Myxococcus hansupus: one gene and its partners. The protein of the gene in region 2 interacts with the protein of the main gene of each other region in a pairwise test. Links are inferred from orthologs where the notes say so. Each region holds a gene or a part of one and is shown on either strand. Other genes may lie near its edges. The genes, in order: A176_RS12310, rlmB and tsaE.

Region 1 (2,828 bases), 1.8 Mb from region 2 along the record:
GGTGACAATCCGCGGGACCTCCGCGGCATCGACCTGTCGGGGCAGGACCTGCCAGCCAAACTGCGCGCCATCCTGAACGAGCCGGACTGGCGCATCGTGCAGATGGATGCGGGTTGGGCCGCTTCGGGCCCCGATGAGGCGGGCCGCGCGCATCCATCGGTCACTGTTCGGAAATGTCGGGACATTTCAGCCGCTAAAACCCCCGACATTTCCGAACAGCTAGCTGCGCTGCGGCTCCGGAACGCCCCCGTGTGCGTCAGGGCATCCAGGCTTCGAGCAGCGCCGCGGGCCTTGCGCCAAACGCCTCGGCCATCAAGTCGCGGGCATCGCCGCCGGTGTGCTTCAACGTGACGCGCAGGTAGTCGCGGGGCGCGGCCTGGGGAATCTTGTCCAGCCACTCGACCAGCATCGCGCTGTCGGTGCCTTCCAGGTCCAGGAAGCCCGTGGCGTACAGGTCGTCGTAGTCCGTCAGGCGGTACAGGTCCGCGTGGTACAGCGGGATGCGCCCGGCGTACGGATAGACGATGGCGAACGTGGGGCTCGCCACCTCGGAGCGAGGCACCTTCGCCCCCTCCGCCACGCCGCGCACCAGGTGTGTCTTGCCCGCGCCCAGGTCGCCAATCAGCCCCACGAAGTCACCGGGTTCCAGCAGCTCGCCCAGACGGACACCCAGCCGGTGTGTCGCGTCGGGGGACTCCAGCCGCACCGTCCGCACCGCCGACGTCTCCGCGCTCATCGTTCCCACCGAAGCCACACCTCACACAGCCCTTGTTCCACGATGTCTCCCGCGACCAGCCCGAGCTGTCCGCGCTTCGCCGCCGCCAGGTCCCCCGCGAGGCCGTGCGCGTACACCGCCGTCCAGAGGGCCGCGGGCACCGGCAGCGACTGCGCCAGGAACGCGCCGCAAATTCCCGACAGCACATCCCCCGAGCCGCCCGTGGCCATGCCCGGGTTGCCGGTGGTGTTGAGGTACACGCGCCCGTCCGGGTCGCTCGTCAGCGTCCGGTCCCCCTTGAGGACCAGCGTCACCTTCAGCCCGGTCGAGAACTGACGGGCCACGTCCAACCGGTGCGCCTGGACCTCCTTCGTGGACTTGCCCGTCAGCCGCGCCATCTCGCCCGGGTGCGGCGTCATCACCACCGGGCCCTTCGCCCGGCGCAGCACTGACAGGTCCGTGGCCACCGCGTTGAGCGCGTCCGCGTCCAGCACCGCGGGAATCTCCACGCGCGCGAGCAGCTCGCCGATCAGCGCCCCCGTCTCGTCGCCCCGAGGAATCCCCGGCCCGATGACGAGCGCATCCTTCCCCTCCGCCGCCGCCACCAACGCGTCCAGGTCGCCAAGCCCCAACGGGCCGGTGGCCTCCAGCGGGATGCCCATGATCTCCGCGGAGTGCGCCTGGATGGAGTCCAGCGCATCCGACCGCGCCGCCACGGTGACGAGCCCCGCGCCCGAGCGCAGCGCCGACTTCGCCACCAGGGCCGCGGCCCCCGTCTTCCCTCGGCCGCCCGCGACCACCAGCACGTGGCCAAACGTCCCCTTGTGCGAGTCCGCCTTGCGCACCGGCAACGTGCGCCGAGCGTCCGACTCCTCCACCACGAAGAGCTCGGGACCAGAGACCTCCTTCGAGGACTCACCGCCCATCCCGATGTCCACCCGGTGCACGTGCCCACACAACGTGGCACCGGGCTCCAGCACCTGCCCCGGCTTGAGGAAGCCAAACGCCACCGTGGCATCCGCTTCCACGCATGGAGAGAAGGGCGCCCCCGAGTCGCTCTGGAGGCCGGAGGGAACATCCGCCGCCACCACCTTCGCCCCCGCCGCGCGCCAGCCCCGGATGGCCACCACGGCGTCCGCGAAGGCCCCCGCGGGAGCACGGCTCAAGCCCGTGCCGAAGAGCGCATCCACCACCACGTCACCCCGACCGGGGGCGTCCACCTCCGCCAGCCCTCGGGGCGTCACCCCGAAGCCCTTCAGCGCCTCCACGTTGCGCCGCGACTCCGGCGTGAGCTTCGCGGCGTCGCCCACCATCACCACCGACACCCGGGCGCCGCGCTCCTGGAGGAAACGCGCCGCCACGAGCCCGTCCCCCCCATTGTTCCCGGGGCCGCACACCACCACGAAGCGGCCCCCCGGATTCGCGAAGCTCCGGGCCACATCCGCGAGCCCGCGCCCGGCGTTCTCCATCAGCAACGCGGAGGGCATCCCGTGGCGCGCTTCGGCGGCCTGCTCGGCCTGGCGCATCTGCGCGGCGGTGAGGACTCGCAACATGGCTTCAATCCCCTTGGTTCTGGAGCACCACCGTGGCGGCGGCGACGTCCGCATCGTGGGTCAGCGCGAGGAAGGCCTCCAGCCCTCGCGCGTCCATGACCTCCCGGGCCACGCCGGACAGTGCGAAATAAGGCGCTCCCCCGTCCCGGCGGACCTCCATGTCCTTCCACCGGATGCCCTTCGGCGCGCCCAGCGCCTTGACCAGCGCCTCTTTCGCCGCGAAACGCGCGGCATAGGCGCTGGCCGAGTCACTGCGCTGGCCACAGAGGGCCCGCTCCGCCTCCGTGTAGACGCGGTTCAGGAAGGGCTCCGCGCGCGGCCCGTCCAGGATGCGCTGGATGCGGGAGATGGAGCAGATGTCCAGGCCCAGGCCCCGGATTCCCATGGTGCCCTACCCCGGGTTGCGCATGAGCTCGAGCATCTCGCGGACGGCCCGCTCGAAGCCCACCAGCACCGCGCGCCCGACGATGGCGTGCCCGATGTTCAGCTCGTCGATTTCGCTGATGCGGGCAATGGGCTGCACGTTGTCGTAGTTGAGCCCGTGGCCCGCGGCGACGCCC
Region 2 (5,122 bases):
CGCGACTACTGAGAGTTGGCAGGCCAGGAGGGATTCGAACCCCCAACACGCGGATTTGGAGACCGCTGCTCTACCGTTGGAGCTACTGGCCTAAAACCTTCTCTGAACTACCGACCTAGACCTTGCCTTCTTTGTGGTCCTGGTGCTTGCGGCAACGAGGGCAGAACTTGCTCAGCTCGAGCTTGTCCTGGCTCTTCCGCTTGTTCTTCGTGGTCGTGTAGTTCCGCTCTTTGCAAATAGTGCACTCGAGCGAAATGATGGAACGATTGCCCTTCGGCATGACCTACCTCACCAGATACGAGAAGGGAAGGCTACTACAACGCAGCCCTCCCCTCGAAGAAATCGGGACAGTGTGCCCGGCGGCCTTGCGGCCAGCCCGACACTACTCGACGACTTCCGCCACGACGCCGGCGCCCACCGTGCGGCCACCCTCGCGAACCGCGAAGCGCAGCTCCTTCTCCATCGCCACCGGGGTGATGAGCTCCACCTCGATCGCGATGTTGTCGCCCGGCATCACCATCTCGACGTTGTCCGGCAGCTTCACCGAGCCCGTCACGTCCGTGGTGCGGAAGTAGAACTGCGGACGGTAACCCTTGAAGAACGGGGTGTGGCGGCCGCCCTCTTCCTTCGACAGCACGTAGATCTGCGCCTTGAACTTGGTGTGCGGGGTGATGCTGCCCGGCTTCGCCAGCACCTGGCCGCGCTCCATGTCCTCACGCTTCAGACCACGCACCAGCGCGCCGATGTTGTCGCCCGCCATGCCCTGGTCCAGCAGCTTGCGGAACATCTCCACGCCCGTGACGACCGTCTTCTGCGTCGGACGCAGACCGACGACTTCCACTTCCTCGCCGACCTTGATGATTCCGCGCTCCACGCGGCCCGTGGCCACCGTGCCGCGGCCGGAGATGGAGAACACGTCTTCCACCGGCATCAGGAAGGGCTTGTCCGTGGCGCGCGCGGGCGTCGGGATGTAGCTGTCCACCGCCTCCATCAGCTTCAGGATGGCCGGCTCGCCGATGTCGCTGGTGTCACCCTCGAGCGCCTTGAGCGCCGAGCCGGGGACGATGGGGATGTCGTCGCCAGGGAACTCGTACTTCTTCAGCAGGTCCCGGACTTCCATCTCCACGAGCTCGCGCAGCTCGGGGTCGTCCAGCATGTCCACCTTGTTCAGGAAGACCACGATGTACGGAACGCCGACCTGGCGCGCCAGCAGGATGTGCTCGCGCGTCTGCGGCATCGGGCCGTCCGCCGCCGAGACCACCAGGATGGCGCCGTCCATCTGCGCCGCGCCCGTGATCATGTTCTTCACGTAGTCGGCGTGACCCGGGCAGTCGACGTGGGCGTAGTGCCGGTTCGACGTCTGGTACTCCACGTGCGCGGTGGAGATGGTGATACCGCGCTCACGCTCCTCCGGCGCCTTGTCGATCTGATCGTACGCCAGGAAGGTGGCGCCGCCCGTCTTCGCCAGCACCTTGGTGATGGCGGCCGTCAGCGACGTCTTGCCGTGGTCCACGTGTCCGATCGTGCCGATGTTCACGTGGGGCTTGTTACGCTCGAACTTCTCCTTGGCCATGACACTCCTCAAAAAATAAATGGAGCCCTGAACCAGGATTGAACTGGTGACCTCATCCTTACCAAGGATGCGCTCTGCCAACTGAGCTATCAGGGCTTGGCGATGCTGTGACTACAACATTTGGAGCGGGAAATGGGATTCGAACCCACGACATTCAGCTTGGAAGGCTGACGCTCTACCAACTGAGCTATTCCCGCAATTGCCGAGTGGAGGGAGATGGATTCGAACCATCGAAGGCGTAGAGCCGGCAGATTTACAGTCTGCTCCCTTTGGCCGCTTGGGTATCCCTCCGGATATTCACTTGTCCTACTACATCCCGGGCCCTCATCCGCGGCCCCGTCCTACCTGGCCGGCGGCGGGATTTGAACCCGCGACCTACTGATTACAAATCAGTTGCTCTACCAGCTGAGCTACACCGGCACTCATCCGGTACTGCGACTGCCGCCCTACCCCACGACCTCGGCTCCGTCAACCACCCGTCACCGCCCTGAGAGGGGCGCCCTTCTAAGATTCCCATCCGCCCAAGTCAAGGAGATTGATCCTGAACTTCAACTACCGGCGGCTGGGAGCCGTGCCCCGCTGACGGGCGACCTCGTATAACAGAATACCGGCGGAAACGGATGCATTCAGTGAACCCACCTGACCCGTCATGGGAATCCGGAGCCGGAAGTCGCAGTGCTTGAGCACGCCCTCCCGGACACCGGCCCCTTCCGCGCCCACCACGAGCGCCAGGGGCCCGTCCAGCCGGGCGCTCCACATGGGCTCCGTGGCGTCGACATCCGCCGCGGCGACCCAGAGGCCCGCCTCCTTCAGCTCCTCGAGCGAGCGGGAGACGTTCACCACGCGCGCGATGCGGCTGTGCTCCACCGCTCCGGCCGAGGCCTTGGCCACCGTTCCCGTGACCTGCACCGCCCGGTCCTTGGCAATCACCACCCCGTGAGCGCCCAGGGCGTCCGCGGACCGGATGATGGCCCCCAGGTTGTGCGGGTCCTGGATTCCGTCCAGCACCACCACCAGCGGGGGCTCCCCGCGGGCCTTCGCCGCGTCGAGGATGTCCTCCACCTCGCAGTACTTGAAGCCGCGCAGCTCCACCACGACGCCCTGGTGCACGCCGCCATCCGCCAGGGAGGCCAGCCGCTCGCGGGTGACCTTCTCCACGCGAATGCCCGACTCACGGGCCCGACTGAGCAGCTCCCCCGCCGCGCGGGCGCCGAGCTGCCCTTCCACCAGGAACAGGCGCTCGACCTCGTCCGGCCGGGCGCGCAGCGCCTCCAGGACGGGGTTCACCCCGTAGACGAAGCGGGAGGCCTCTCCTCCACCCCGCTCCGCCCTGCTGGCACGGGGGGACGCCACATCATTCCCGCGCTCGCCGCGGCCACCCTTGGAAGAACGCTCAGACATGGGGACTCAGAGAACCTCGACAGGAAGAGAGAAGGTCTTCTGCTGACGGGCGCAGATCTTCTCCGTGCAGATGAAGAAAACGAGCTTGGCGTCCAAGGAGCCCTTCCCCGCCGACGCGGTCGTGAAGGGGACCACGAAGCGGGGATCCGCGAAGGCCTGACCTTCCGCCTTCTTGGCCACCGAGTCGGACAGCACCAGCTTCTCCTTCGCCGGCGTCAGCAGGGTGCCCTTCACCTCGAGCCGCAGCGGCGCCTCGTCGGAGACATGCGCGCCCTCCTTCGACTTGATGGTCAGGACGAAGGACCCCGTCTCTCCTGCCTTGACCTGGGCCGAGGTGCCCTCGGTGGAGACCTCATACAGCGAGGCGGGATCCACATCCGCGGCCAGTACGGGCGCGGCGTAGGTCACGACCGCCATCAGGGCAGCCAGGGGCGAAAGGCGTCGACGGTGAAGCATGGGCATCTCCAGGAAACGAGGGCTGCGTATCACGCTTGAGACGGGGGCTGCCGTCTTTCTCTTCACGTGCTGCCTTCACCCGTCCGGCTCCGGCGCCCTGGGCCCTTCCGCTCCACGGGTGCTGGGGCCACCGCGGCGGGCAGCGGCAGGCCCGTCGGAGGAGACAGGTCCGGAACCGACACGGGCGGAGCGCCAGCCACGAGCGCTTCCGCGCGAGCGATGATGAGCGACGCCAGGTCCACGCCCGTCGCCGCCTCCATCTCAGGAAGCGCGGGCGAGCTGTTCACCTCGAAGACCTTGGGCTGCCCCTGCACGTCCAACAGGTCCACCGCGGCCACTTCGAGCCCGATGAGCCGAGTGGCCTTCTCGGCGGTTGCCCGCTGAGCGGCGGACAGCTCGTGGACCTCCAAGCGGGCGCCCTTGATGAGGGTGTGCGCCAGTCGCCCCGGGCGTGGCCGCCGGCGAACCGCGGCCACGGCCTGGCCGCCGACGACGAGCACTCGGACGTCGAGCCCCGAGCTCTTCACATACTCCTGCATGACGAGGTTGTGCCCCAGCCCCAATACGGCTTCGAGGGCCGCCTCCAGGGACTGGAGGCTCTCGCAGACCATGACGCCGTGCTTCTCCTGTCCCTGCAGCAGCTTGACCAGGACCGGCACCCCACCGAGCAAGCCCACCATCTCCTTCAGGTGCGCCGCATCCCGGGCCATGACCGTCCCCGGAATGTCGATGCCGTGCGCGGAGAGCAACTGCAGCGAACGCATCTTGTTACGCGACTGGGCGATGGACTGCGCGTTGTTGACGAGCGGTATCCGCGCGAGCCCGAACTGGTTCACCACGGCCAGGCCGTAGGTGTTGATGGACTGGGCGATGCGAGGGAGCACGACGTCCGTGGGGGCCAGCTTCTTGCGCCCGTAGTAGAGCGTGGCGCTGCGCCCATCCAGGTGCATCTGCACGCGGAGTGGGTTGAGGACCCGCACCCGGTGCCCTCTGGCGCGCGCCACCTCGACAAGTCGTCGGGTCGACGGAATGGAAGCGGAGCGCGAGAGGATGGTGGCTTTCATGAGCGGGGCGGCCGTTCCGGGGAGCGAGGGACCTATAATCCTCGCCCCGCGCCGGGTAAAGCCGCCCCGCGTACCGCAGGGCTACCGCTGACGGATGGCCCGCACTTCAATCTTCACCGGCGACTCCGGCGTGGAGTTGAGGATGCGCTGGCACGTCTCCCCCGTGAAGAGCACGCCCGCCTCCTCAAACGACCAGGTGCTGTCGCTGGACGTGGTGCGCACACCGTCGACATAGACCACGAGCAGCTTGGGGTCGGACGGGCGCTGGGGCCCTTCCAGCGGGATCAGGCAAGGCTCCGGGTTGACGACCGCCTTGCTGATGTCCTCGAGCGCCTGGGCCAGCTCGGCCTGGTTGGCGGCCTGGAAGAAGGCGCGGTTGCACAAGCCCGTGGTCGGATTGCACGTATCGTCCGCGCCGCAGGAGTTCTGCGCGTCACACTGCCGCGCGAACCCACCCGCGCGGGCCATGGCGTTCAGCACCGCCGGACCATCCCCCGTCGCCGTCTCCGAGCCGAACCCAATCACGATGGTCTTGACGCCCCGGTCCGCCAGCGCCCGGACTTCCGCCACGGAGGCGTCCTCGTCCAGGCAGCCATTCTGGAGGTAGCCACCCCGGCAACCGTTGCCC
Region 3 (5,349 bases), 1.8 Mb from region 2 along the record:
CGCGGTGAACGGCGCCTCGTGGGTGTCCTTCCACCACGGCGGCGGCGTGGGCATGGGCTACTCGCTGCACGCGGGTCAGGTCATCGTCGCGGACGGAACGCCGGAGGCCGCGCGCCGCATCGAGCGCGTGCTCACCAGCGACCCCGGCATGGGCGTGCTGCGCCACGCGGACGCGGGCTACTCCGAGGCCATCGACGTGGCCAAGCAGCGCGGCGTGAAGATTCCCGGCATCACCACCTGAGAATGGAGTCCGCCGTGACACGCTTGCGCGGTGCGGTCATCGGGCTGTGGAGCGTCGCCGTCGCGGCGGGGACGGGGTGCGCCCCCACGGCCATGGGCCCCATGGTGATGCGCATGGGGCCCGGGCGGCCGGACCAGAACGTCCTGCAGATGGGCATGCGCTCCGGCCCCCGGCTGAGCGCACCCGTCGTGGGCTCGCAGCCGTCCCTCCCCGCCGGGGACCGGTTCCGCGGCGACGAGTCGAGCTTCTCCACGCAGCAGTGGGGCATGGCGTTCGACGCGGCGCTGACGATTCCGCTGTCGGAGCGGCTGCACCTGCACACCGGCATGCAGGGGGAGATGTTCCTGCCCGTGCCCCTTCCCGCGTATGGCCTGTATGCCGGAGCGTCGTACTACCTGGGGTCGGAGCAGTGGGGACTGGCCCCGGCCGTGTCGGTTCGCGGCGCGTCCGACTTCGGGCTCATCAACTCCCGAGGGGGTCCCGGCAGCATCTTCGGCACGGAGGCCTCCTGCGCGCTGACGATGCAACCGGAGAAGAACGTCTCACTGGGCCTGGTTCCGTTCGTGTCGTGGCACGCGGTGGTCGCGGGAGGCCGCACCGAGCAGGCGCTGTACTACGGCGGCGTGGTGGCGGCGCGCGTCTCCTGGGGCGGGTTGAATGACCTGGAAGTGTCAGGCGGCTTTGGCCGCGCGAAGGTCGGCAAAGGGTTGAGCTGGAACGTCCCCATCATGGGTGCTCGCGGAGGTCGTTGACGCATGGACAGGCTCGAGTTGCTGGTTCGAAACACCTCCGAGGTGCTCACGGTGGAAGGCACGCACCGGGAGCGCGCGGAGGACGCGCTCACCCCTCGCCCGGGCGCGGTGGTGGGCGTGAGCGGTGGCCGTGTCACCTACGTGGGCCCGGAGTCAGGGTTGCCCGCGGGCGCGGTGGGTCCTGGGACGGAGGTGGTGGACGCCCAGGGCGGCTTCGTGGGTCCGGGCTTCGTGGACCCGCACACGCACCTCGTCTTCGCGGGTGAGCGGTCCGCGGAGTTCGACCTGCGCAACCAGGGCGCCACGTACCTGGAGATCGCCAAGGCGGGGGGCGGAATCGCGGGCACGGTGCGAGCCACGCGGGCCGCCAGCGAGGAGGAGCTGGTGCAGCTCGCCCTGCCCCGTACGAAGCGCCTGCTGGCGCAGGGCGTGACGACGGCGGAGGTGAAGAGCGGCTACGGGCTCAACCTGGAGACCGAGCTGAAGATGCTGCGCGCGGTGCGGACGCTCGGCACGCTCACGCCGCTGGAGCTGGTGCCCACGCTGCTGTGCGCGCACGCGCTCCCCGAGGAGTACAAGAGCCGCCGCGAGGACTACGTGCGGCTGTGCATCGAGGAGATTCTCCCCGCTGTCGCGGGCGAGGGGCTGGCGCGCTTCTGCGACGTCTTCGTCGAGGACAGCGCCTTCACCGTGGACGAGGCGCGGCGCATCCTCAGCGCGGGCATGTCGCTGGGCATGCAGCCCAGGCTGCACGCGGACCAGATCACCGCCTTTGGAGCCTCCGAGCTCGCGGCGGAGCTTGGAGCCGCAACGGCCGATCACCTGGAACAAGTGACGGACGCGGGATTGCAGGCGCTGGCGGCGGCCAACGTCACCGCCGTACTCGTGCCGACATCGACGCTGTTCCTGCGCATGCGACCGTACGCTCCTGGACGACGCATCCGTGATGCGGGGCTCAACATCGCTTTGGGGACCAATGTGAATCCCGGCTCCGCCATGAGTGAAAACACGGCGTTGGCGCTGGGGCTTGCGTGCCTGGAAAACGGACTTACGGCCGCCGAGGCGTATTGGGGAGCCACCCGGGGCGCCGCGTTGTCATTGGGGTTGCAACAGCACGGCAGGCTGTCCGTGGGCGACCCGGCCGACCTGGTGGTCTTCGGCTGTGCTTCGTACCGTCATCTGCCCTACCATCTAGGAATCACCCACGCGCGTGTCGTGGTGAAGGCCGGGCGCATCCATGTCCGCCAGCCGATGGACGGCTGCATGTGAACCGGCGTCGCAGAGACACGACGGCCCCGCGTGGGTAAGAACGGGACGACATCCGTCAGGGCCGGACGTTAGGAGTCATCGTCACCCGCCATGTGCCGACTATTTGGATTCCGTTCCGCCATTCCCGCAGCAGTCCACCCCGCCCTGGTGACGGAGAAGAACTCGCTCCTCATCCAGTCCCGCGAGCACAAGGACGGATGGGGAATCGCCGCGTACGGCGTCGAGCAGTCGCCGGTGGTGGCACACGGTGTGGGCCCCGCGCACAGCGACCCGGACTTCGAGCGGGTGAGCAGCCGGGTGTCCTCGCACACGGTGGTGGCGCACATCCGGCTCGCGTCCGTGGGCGCGGTGGAGCTGCGCAACTCCCACCCCTTCCTGCACGGCCGCTGGTCGTTCGTGCACAACGGCACGCTGCGCGAGTTCGCCACCCACCGGGCAGCCGTGGAAGCGCTCATCTGCCCGCGGCTGAAGACGAACATCAAGGGCACCACGGACAGCGAGCGCTGCTTCTACCTGTTCCTCACCCGCCTGGCCGCCCGGCACCCGATCGACCGCGAGGTCACCGTGGAGGCCGTGGCGCGCGCGTTGGCGGAGACGATGTCGCTGGTGGCGACGATTACGGACGAGCCGGGGCAGGACGCGCGGTCCGCGATGAACTTCCTGGTCTCCGACGGCAACGTCATGGTGGCCACGCGGCGCAACCGGACGCTGTTCGTGTCCACGAATGGCGCGCGCAACGAGGAGCCCTCGCTGCCGTCGCCGGGGACGAAGCTGGAGCAGCTCGTCGTCGCCAGTGAGTCGCTCTGCGGCGGGCCGTACTGGGCGCCCGTGGCCGAAGAAGACGTTATCGGCGTGGACGCGAATCTCGTGTTCCACCATTGGCGGGTGCCGGAGCTCACGGGCACGGACCTCCTCTCCACGGCGAAGCAGGACGCCTCGCGCAGCGTGGCGTAGGGCCCAGGGTGCGCGCCGAGCTCGTCGACCGCTGGCTGACGACCGATGGTCAGCGTCGCCGCTCGGAACTCGTGCGGATGGGCTTGTGTGGCAACTGGCCTGAGGCGTTGAGTGGTTTCGAGGCAGCCTCTGAGCTGGGTGACAATCCGCGGGACCTCCGCGGCATCGACCTGTCGGGGCAGGACCTGCCAGCCAAACTGCGCGCCATCCTGAACGAGCCGGACTGGCGCATCGTGCAGATGGATGCGGGTTGGGCCGCTTCGGGCCCCGATGAGGCGGGCCGCGCGCATCCATCGGTCACTGTTCGGAAATGTCGGGACATTTCAGCCGCTAAAACCCCCGACATTTCCGAACAGCTAGCTGCGCTGCGGCTCCGGAACGCCCCCGTGTGCGTCAGGGCATCCAGGCTTCGAGCAGCGCCGCGGGCCTTGCGCCAAACGCCTCGGCCATCAAGTCGCGGGCATCGCCGCCGGTGTGCTTCAACGTGACGCGCAGGTAGTCGCGGGGCGCGGCCTGGGGAATCTTGTCCAGCCACTCGACCAGCATCGCGCTGTCGGTGCCTTCCAGGTCCAGGAAGCCCGTGGCGTACAGGTCGTCGTAGTCCGTCAGGCGGTACAGGTCCGCGTGGTACAGCGGGATGCGCCCGGCGTACGGATAGACGATGGCGAACGTGGGGCTCGCCACCTCGGAGCGAGGCACCTTCGCCCCCTCCGCCACGCCGCGCACCAGGTGTGTCTTGCCCGCGCCCAGGTCGCCAATCAGCCCCACGAAGTCACCGGGTTCCAGCAGCTCGCCCAGACGGACACCCAGCCGGTGTGTCGCGTCGGGGGACTCCAGCCGCACCGTCCGCACCGCCGACGTCTCCGCGCTCATCGTTCCCACCGAAGCCACACCTCACACAGCCCTTGTTCCACGATGTCTCCCGCGACCAGCCCGAGCTGTCCGCGCTTCGCCGCCGCCAGGTCCCCCGCGAGGCCGTGCGCGTACACCGCCGTCCAGAGGGCCGCGGGCACCGGCAGCGACTGCGCCAGGAACGCGCCGCAAATTCCCGACAGCACATCCCCCGAGCCGCCCGTGGCCATGCCCGGGTTGCCGGTGGTGTTGAGGTACACGCGCCCGTCCGGGTCGCTCGTCAGCGTCCGGTCCCCCTTGAGGACCAGCGTCACCTTCAGCCCGGTCGAGAACTGACGGGCCACGTCCAACCGGTGCGCCTGGACCTCCTTCGTGGACTTGCCCGTCAGCCGCGCCATCTCGCCCGGGTGCGGCGTCATCACCACCGGGCCCTTCGCCCGGCGCAGCACTGACAGGTCCGTGGCCACCGCGTTGAGCGCGTCCGCGTCCAGCACCGCGGGAATCTCCACGCGCGCGAGCAGCTCGCCGATCAGCGCCCCCGTCTCGTCGCCCCGAGGAATCCCCGGCCCGATGACGAGCGCATCCTTCCCCTCCGCCGCCGCCACCAACGCGTCCAGGTCGCCAAGCCCCAACGGGCCGGTGGCCTCCAGCGGGATGCCCATGATCTCCGCGGAGTGCGCCTGGATGGAGTCCAGCGCATCCGACCGCGCCGCCACGGTGACGAGCCCCGCGCCCGAGCGCAGCGCCGACTTCGCCACCAGGGCCGCGGCCCCCGTCTTCCCTCGGCCGCCCGCGACCACCAGCACGTGGCCAAACGTCCCCTTGTGCGAGTCCGCCTTGCGCACCGGCAACGTGCGCCGAGCGTCCGACTCCTCCACCACGAAGAGCTCGGGACCAGAGACCTCCTTCGAGGACTCACCGCCCATCCCGATGTCCACCCGGTGCACGTGCCCACACAACGTGGCACCGGGCTCCAGCACCTGCCCCGGCTTGAGGAAGCCAAACGCCACCGTGGCATCCGCTTCCACGCATGGAGAGAAGGGCGCCCCCGAGTCGCTCTGGAGGCCGGAGGGAACATCCGCCGCCACCACCTTCGCCCCCGCCGCGCGCCAGCCCCGGATGGCCACCACGGCGTCCGCGAAGGCCCCCGCGGGAGCACGGCTCAAGCCCGTGCCGAAGAGCGCATCCACCACCACGTCACCCCGACCGGGGGCGTCCACCTCCGCCAGCCCTCGGGGCGTCACCCCGAAGCCCTTCAGCGCCTCCACGTTGCGCCGCGAC

Evidence for each region.
Region 1: the proteins of rlmB (region 2) and A176_RS12310 interact in binary tests that used the Escherichia coli proteins (3 or more experiments, as listed by UniProt). The link is inferred for Myxococcus hansupus from one-to-one orthologs.
Region 3: the proteins of rlmB (region 2) and tsaE interact in binary tests that used the Escherichia coli proteins (3 or more experiments, as listed by UniProt). The link is inferred for Myxococcus hansupus from one-to-one orthologs.

What each region holds. Positions count from the first base shown.
Region 1 is NZ_CP012109.1:3,106,827-3,109,654, reverse strand. It holds A176_RS12310 (NAD(P)H-hydrate dehydratase), read right to left. Parts: upstream 2,269-2,828; coding sequence 733-2,268; downstream 1-732. Other genes in the region: A176_RS12300 (pyridoxine 5'-phosphate synthase), read right to left, coding at 2,660-2,828; acpS (holo-ACP synthase), read right to left, coding at 2,273-2,653; tsaE (tRNA (adenosine(37)-N6)-threonylcarbamoyltransferase complex ATPase subunit type 1 TsaE), read right to left, coding at 257-736. UniProt on the Escherichia coli protein: Bifunctional enzyme that catalyzes the epimerization of the S- and R-forms of NAD(P)HX and the dehydration of the S-form of NAD(P)HX at the expense of ADP, which is converted to AMP.
Region 2 is NZ_CP012109.1:4,940,176-4,945,297, forward strand. What follows is about bases 1,051-3,823. They hold rlmB (23S rRNA (guanosine(2251)-2'-O)-methyltransferase RlmB), read right to left. Parts: upstream 2,975-3,823; coding sequence 2,126-2,974; downstream 1,051-2,125. Other genes in these bases: tuf (elongation factor Tu), read right to left, coding at 1,051-1,573; A176_RS19010 (hypothetical protein), read right to left, coding at 2,981-3,430; A176_RS19015 (ATP-grasp domain-containing protein), read right to left, coding at 3,493-3,823. Also shown: rpmG (50S ribosomal protein L33), read right to left, coding at 116-280; more of tuf, read right to left, coding at 383-1,050; more of A176_RS19015, read right to left, coding at 3,824-4,494; adventurous gliding motility lipoprotein CglB, read right to left, coding at 4,576-5,122. UniProt on the Escherichia coli protein: Specifically methylates the ribose of guanosine 2251 in 23S rRNA.
Region 3 is NZ_CP012109.1:3,107,659-3,113,007, reverse strand. What follows is about bases 2,350-5,349. They hold tsaE (tRNA (adenosine(37)-N6)-threonylcarbamoyltransferase complex ATPase subunit type 1 TsaE), read right to left. Parts: upstream 4,090-5,349; coding sequence 3,610-4,089; downstream 2,350-3,609. Other genes in these bases: A176_RS12310 (NAD(P)H-hydrate dehydratase), read right to left, coding at 4,086-5,349; A176_RS12320 (class II glutamine amidotransferase), read left to right, coding at 2,353-3,216. Also shown: hutU (urocanate hydratase), read left to right, coding at 1-241; A176_RS12330 (hypothetical protein), read left to right, coding at 256-993; hutI (imidazolonepropionase), read left to right, coding at 997-2,262. UniProt on the Escherichia coli protein: Required for the formation of a threonylcarbamoyl group on adenosine at position 37 (t(6)A37) in tRNAs that read codons beginning with adenine.